Regions from separate parts of the Heyndrickxia sporothermodurans genome, predicted to be linked through region 1. Evidence: riboswitches for the same ligand, from Rfam matches in the RefSeq annotation. Region 1 holds a riboswitch; each other region holds the start of a gene.
The links. Region 1 has a riboswitch for cyclic di-GMP ahead of B5V89_RS00740 (methyl-accepting chemotaxis protein). Riboswitches for the same ligand answer to the same signal wherever they lie in the genome.
Positions count from the first base shown of each region.

Region 2: linked by a shared signal. The riboswitch ahead of B5V89_RS14575 (hypothetical protein) and the one ahead of B5V89_RS00740 (methyl-accepting chemotaxis protein) in region 1 are both predicted to bind cyclic di-GMP.
Region 3: linked by a shared signal. The riboswitch ahead of B5V89_RS07680 (anti-repressor SinI family protein) and the one ahead of B5V89_RS00740 (methyl-accepting chemotaxis protein) in region 1 are both predicted to bind cyclic di-GMP.

Region 1 covers NZ_NAZB01000004.1:26,409-28,681, reverse strand. The annotation lists gene B5V89_RS00740 (methyl-accepting chemotaxis protein) at 1-1,222, opposite strand, end outside; cyclic di-GMP riboswitch class I at 1,433-1,517, opposite strand.
Region 2 covers NZ_NAZB01000034.1:25,960-28,232, reverse strand. The annotation lists gene B5V89_RS14580 (ATP-binding protein) at 1-367, opposite strand, end outside; cyclic di-GMP riboswitch class I at 548-634, shown strand; gene B5V89_RS14575 (hypothetical protein) at 735-1,046, shown strand; gene B5V89_RS14570 (beta-class carbonic anhydrase) at 1,079-1,642, opposite strand; gene B5V89_RS14565 (class I SAM-dependent DNA methyltransferase) at 1,882-2,273, shown strand, end outside.
Region 3 covers NZ_NAZB01000019.1:17,315-19,587, reverse strand. The annotation lists gene B5V89_RS07685 (aldo/keto reductase) at 1-867, shown strand, start outside; cyclic di-GMP riboswitch class I at 1,204-1,312, shown strand; gene B5V89_RS07680 (anti-repressor SinI family protein) at 1,355-1,483, shown strand; gene B5V89_RS07675 (helix-turn-helix domain-containing protein) at 1,586-1,918, shown strand; gene B5V89_RS07670 (DUF5658 family protein) at 1,939-2,232, opposite strand; gene B5V89_RS07665 (TVP38/TMEM64 family protein) at 2,246-2,273, opposite strand, start outside.

The DNA.
Region 1 (2,273 bases):
TACTGATTTCATCTGAGCGTGTTTTCAAAGCTAAAATGCTATCTTCCGAATTTTTCGTTGAACTACTGATATAGGCCATTTGCTCTTTAACTTTGTTGACTGATTCATTCCCTATTTGAGCTTGCTCTTCCGTTTTAACAGAAAGCTCACTGACATCTGTTGAATTACGTGCAACTGAATCAACACCAGTAGCTAATTCTTGTAAAGATTGGAGAACTTCATCTGTTGCCTCCGTCTGAGTATTAAAACGCGACGACATTTCGGTAATTTCACTTGTTATCTGTTCAATTGTTTTACCTGACTCTTCCACTGAGGAGTAAAGAGTATTCGCATGATCTGTAGTCTCACTAGATGCAGATTTCACCGAATTTAAGAGTTTTCCAACCGTTTCAACCATCACATTAAATTTAACTGCTAATTGACCAAACTCACCTTTCGTCTCTTTTAATTTAACTGAATAATCTCCATTTGATACCTTTTCAATCCCAACCATCATGCCCTGGATAGGTCTAAATGCTCTGTTCATAATAAAGTATTGAATCACTGATGCCACAATCAATAATCCTATTAAAATACTAATAATAATCAGCGTTTCATGATGTTTACCCTCAATATAAGATTTTGCTTCAAAATCTACTCCGTAATAAGCTACTACATCACCTTGCGCGTTCATAATTGGTTTTAACACCGTAATCCATGTTCCAAAAGAATCTTTATAGGGTTCAGAAGAGACTAATGACTTTGTCTCTTTCATTTTCTTAATGGCTTTGGCAATGATTTCAGGCTGTGTATACATATCTCCGATGTTAAGATTGGATTTCTTGAAATCCTCCATAAGAAAGGTTGGTCCTGAAACAACACTCGTATCTGTACCATTTTTCAACTCAGTCCCAAAAATGTACCCTTGGGCCACTGCAGGTTGATATTTTGCTAATTTATCAAAATGTTCGACAAGACTTTTCGAAATCTCACTATTCTCATCCTTACTTTCCATTAAGGATAAAATATCATCATTATTTAAATCTTTTGACCAAGCCTTTACCGTGTTGGTCGAATCGGTTGCTAACTTATCCATTAGAAAATTCATGTCTGAAAAATAACTAATGCTTGTAACAACAATAGCAACTACTAATGTACTTATGACGCTTACCATCGTAAATCGCGCTTTGTATGAAACATTTGCAAAACTAAAGAACTTCTTCAAAATAATCATTCCTTTCATTATTTTATTAAATCTCTCCAGATAATTACCAAATCACTAGGTCTATACTCTTTCATTACCAGCCATGCGCTTCCATCAAATATAGAGGTTTAATAAAGGTTTTACACAAGAAAAAAAGCTCACCAATTAAAGATTGGTGAGCTTCTAATAAAATGAAATTAAATGAAGCTATAGCTATACTTCTAAACTCATTTCAAATTTCCAATCCTTCTTGGTAACCCGGCGGTCCTAGCTTATAAGCCTTAGATCCGTAGCTTTGCGTCCTTATCTTTCAATAAGTTTGCCATTATCATAAGGTAATCCTTTATTAAATTGTATTAGCTAGAAATCTGTTTCTAATTTAGAGATAGGATGTATAAGTAGACCTAAATAACTATCAATCCAATAGGATATTATACTCAAGTAAAAGAGGATTACTTGGTTAATTTTACCCATACCAAGACATTATACAGGGTAAAATGTTATATGTGAATAATAAAATAGGGAATTACTTTAAAAATGTGAACTTTTTGTGCAAACCATTATTGAGTAACTAGTGATATATAAATAAGCGGAGATTCTCCGGTTATACTGCTGAATAAAGTTTGGTTTGGGGGATATAAGCGGAAATTTTCCGATTAAGCAAAGAAAAATTACCTATTTTCATGTTTTTTGAGTAAATAGCCGGAAAACTTCCGTCTATTTTAGCTAATTTCAGTGCTATTATGCTAATTAAGGGAACTTTCTCCGCTTATTTATCAGACTCGCTTTAGCATCTAGTGCGCTTGTGATTTTGTGAAAAAAAAGAGTCTGGGATATAACTAGCATCAAATAGTGAGAAAGGTGAATCCTTATATTACTTTAGTAGTTAGCGGGAATTTTCTTAAATTCCCTGCCATTAATGTGAGGACAGAATGATATTGAAATTCAATACGTTTCTGATTAGGGCACATATAGGTATCTGTTTCTTCATCTGAAGCCGGCTTTCAATAGAAGGTCGGGGCTTGAGGTGGGACCCAGATATTTTTCAGCCAATTTATAAGAGCCTTTCCACCCCTCGATGGCATCTCCT
Region 2 (2,273 bases), on a different contig from region 1:
CATTAACCCTATCAGTATATTCCTTACTAATAAAGTCGATTATTGATTTTGAGATGATTTGATGTTTTGATCTAGCATTTACCATTGAAATCGCCGCTTCATTTACGTAAATAATAATTTTATTGTCATGAATGATAATCGGATTTGGTAACCAATCAATTAATTTTCTATAACCATCTTCATTTTCTTTTTTTTTCTTTGCAAAGTATTGAAGCTTATCATATTGCCAGCCAACAAACCAGGCAATAACTGTCGCAATGGTAGCGTCAATGATGTCACTAAAATGAAAGGTTTGTTTAATGACAGCTTGGCCAACGGAAAATAGGATTGAAATAGAAATTAAAACAATTTGTGCAGTTTTTTTCATTCGAGTCCCTCTCCTATTGTTTATATAAGACTATAATACCACTACTGGTTGTAATTTTATAAATATTCGAAAAATAATTTTGAAAAATGCGTGAAAAGATGTCGAAAAATAGCAATAATTGTTGATAAAAGATAAGGACAGATATAAAATGTATATTAGCAAAATTTTAAAACACTGATTTTACGATAATGGCAAACCTTGCGAAAGTGAGGGACGCAAAGCTACGGGTCTAAGGTTCCAAGGAATGATGATCGCCGGGCCACCGAATAGTCATACTTATTGAATGTCTTATTTGACTATTTCTTCATTTAGGAATAGTTTTTTTATTTCTATTCTTATTAATTTCACTAGGAATGGGGGGATTATAATGCAAAAACCGTCAATTAACATTGACACACATACGGATTACTCGAATGTACGAATTAGTTTAAATCAATTAATAGGTTTGCTAAAAATGTATATTTCCCCATTATCAGGACTAAAAATTAGAACTAAAGAGGGGGAATTACACGAGGTAAACACCGAAACAATTATAAATGTTTTGGTCACTCATCTCAGTCGTACACAATTACTAGAGCTCTTGCATATGTTTCAAATCATCAAAAAGCGGAAATCAAATATTAAACATTATTTTGAATATATTTTGCAAGGAATTGCTTATAAAGATAAGCAACGTTAAAAAGAAGTTCCCTGAACAAGGCAGGGAAAGAGTTAGTTTTTATATCCATCAACAACAAGATCTAATTTTCCTGTTTCCGGATCAATAACTAGACCGTGTACGGGAATGTCATTTGATAATAAAGGATGTTGTTTAATCATTTTAACACTATGTTCTACACTTTCTTCTACATGATCAAATCCTTGGAACCATTCATCTAAATTAATCCCAGAATACTTAATCGTTTCCAGTGTTTTTTCGTCAATGCCTCTTTGTTTAATCTTTTCTAACATGGAGGCACTCTCGATTGCGCTCATTCCACAATCATGATGTCCAATAACTAATATTTCGTCAGCCTGGAGTTCATAAACAGCAATCAATAGACTTTTCATAATACTTCCAAAAGGGTGAGAGACGATCGCCCCAGCATTTTTTACGATTTTTACATCCCCGTTTTTCGTATTGGTCGCTTTATGTAAAAGTTCAACTAGTCTTGTATCCATGCAAGTTAAAATGACCAATCGTTTATCAGGAAATTTCGTCGTTGAAAAATCTTCATATTTTTTTTGAGAAACAAAGTCCTCGTTATAGCTTAGAATTTCAGACAATAATGTCATGATATCACCTCTAATTAGAATGTGAATGTTCAAGTTGTATTTATTAAACAATCTCCACTTTCTATTTTAATGCAAATCCTTTCTTTTGAAAAATCTTTTTGAAAAAGCAAAAGTCCCGTTCAAGTGAAAACGACCACTATGATGGATATTGCCCATTTTTTATTCAAGTAATTGCACTTTCACCTATTCCGTGCTAAAGTTAATTCATAGTTAATTTATAGGAAATGAGGGGATTAAGTTTGGGCAGAGAATTTAATGAGCTTTTTGATGAATGGTCCCTTTCTTATGACAATACAGTTTCCGGAAATGATCCGGAATATGAAGATGTGTTTATCCATTATGATGAAATATTAACGAAAGTTGCTGAACATTCTTCCGGAACCGTTGTTGAGTTTGGTGTAGGAACTGGAAATTTAACGGCGAAGTTATTAAATAAAGGATTAAATGTGTATGGTATGGAGCCTTCTGAAGGCATGCGAAAAATTGCTCGAAAAAAAATACCGTTTGTAAAGATTATGGATGGAGACTTTCTAGAGTTTCCAAAGATTCCGGAACCGATCGATACTTTTGTGAGTACGTATGCTTTCCATCACTTAACAGATGAGGAGAAAGCGAAAGCGATTAAAAAATA
Region 3 (2,273 bases), on a different contig from region 1:
GGGCTTGGATGTATGTCTTTAGGGACGAATGAAATTGCCGCAAAAGAGATTGTGAAAGCCGCTGTTGATGTAGGAATTAATTACTTCGATACAGCTGATCTTTATGACTTTGGTTTAAATGAAGAGATAGTTGGAAAATCACTAAAACCGGTACGTGATCAGGTCATTATCGCAACTAAGGTAGGTAATCGCTGGAATGATGATAAAACGAGTTGGCATTGGGATCCCTCAAAAGCTTATATTAAAGAAGCGGTAAAAAATAGTCTTCACCGTCTACAAACAGATTATATCGATTTATATCAATTGCACGGCGGGACAATTCAAGATCCGATTGATGAAACAATTGAAGCTTTTGAGGAACTAAAAAAAGAAGGATTAATTAGATATTATGGAATCTCTTCCATTCGCCCAAATGTCATCCGAGAATATGTGCAAAAATCGAATATTGTAAGCGTAATGATCCAGTATAGTTTGCTAGATCGTCGTCCAGAAGAGGACATACTCCCTCTTTTAAAAGAACATTCTGTTAGTGCGGTGACAAGAGGACCTGTTGCGAAAGGGATATTAAGCGAAAGAAGCATAGAAAAGATTTCGGAAAAAGGGTATTTGGATTATTCCTATCAGGAATTAGTTGAATTAATGCAAGAAATCAAGGATAAATTATTGCTGGGAAACCGCAAAATGACAGAACTTGCTCTGCAGTATAATTTAGCTAATGAATCAGTTGCTTCCGTAATTACCGGTGCCAGCAACGCGGAACAAATTAGGGAAAATGCCAAAGCAGTTGAGAAGAGTCCATTATCTAAAGAAGAACGCGATTTATTAATTAAGTTGACTAAACAAAATAAATACACAGACCACAGATGATTTGATCATTCACAAAAAGCTTTTTTTAAAAATAAACAGAATAATCCTAAAAAAACATTTCTACATCTATATATGACTTTCGACAAAATATATTACTTTTAAGTATTATTTTTAGAAGCCTTTGACGGTCAAGTTACATAAATAAGTTAGTAAATCGACTTTAATTTACATCAAAATACAAAATTCTTTGATTATCTACAAGATTTGATTCAATCTGCTGCAAATTAATGTATTTTCGACATCGACAAATTCCACGAGTATCCAACTATCTAATCCTTTATACTCAGGTTTGTAGGGAATAGACAATAAGTAATAGCAAAAATGAAGGTAATTTTCATCAGAAAAGGGCAAACCTATTGAAAAATAGGGACGCAAAGTCACAGATCTAAGGATTGGGATACTAGGCGAAACCCGGTGTCCCGACTATGGTGGCTGGACTACCTAAATACTATCATCGTATTTTAGGGGGATAAAAATGGAAAATCAAATGAAGGTAGATGAAAAGTCGTTAGATCAAGAATGGGTTAACTTAATTTTGGATGCAATAGATATGGGAATAAGTATTTCTGATATTAAAGAATACTTTTCAAAAAATAAACTGGAGGTTAAATTTTAAAAAATGGGTACATAGTTCATATGTTAGGCGTATTTTTTGTTCTAAATATGAAACAATTCCTTCGCTATATGTTATAATAATTCGGAGGAAGGTGAGAAGTGTATGATTGGTCAGCGTATTAAAAATTTTCGACTTCAAAAACAATTATCTTTATCAGAACTTGCGGAAAAGGCTGGAGTTGCGAAATCATATTTAAGCTCCATTGAGCGAAATATCCAATCCAATCCTTCTGTTCAATTTCTTGAAAAAATTGCCGCCGTTTTAGGAATTTCCGTGAACTCCTTATTACATGAGGAGATTGAAAAAACGGATGAAAACGAACTTGATTCAGACTGGGAACTTCTCGTTCGTGAAGCAATGAATTCTGGTGTATCGAAAGATGAGTTCCGTGAGTTTATAGAATTTAATAAATGGAAATTAAATAATAATAAATAAAAGCGTTCAGTTGGACGCTTTTATATTTTTACAATCCAATATAAATGAAGTGAAAATACAAACGAGTAAATCAAAACGGCCATATACGCCGTGTATTTTACTATGTTTTTTGCAGGTACTTTTTTTACATATAGAAAACTATATAATATGAAGGAAAACGACAGTTTCACTGCTAAAAACAAGATTGAATGTTGATTGTATATATAATCCATTAATGGGTTTGCCTCTTTTATCATACCTAACTTTAGACCAATAAACGTAATTACTGCATCAATGATATTTAGTGCTGCCAAACAATGAAAGGCAACAATCATAGAACCTCCCCATTCACATTTGTATTTTTCTTTTTTGGATA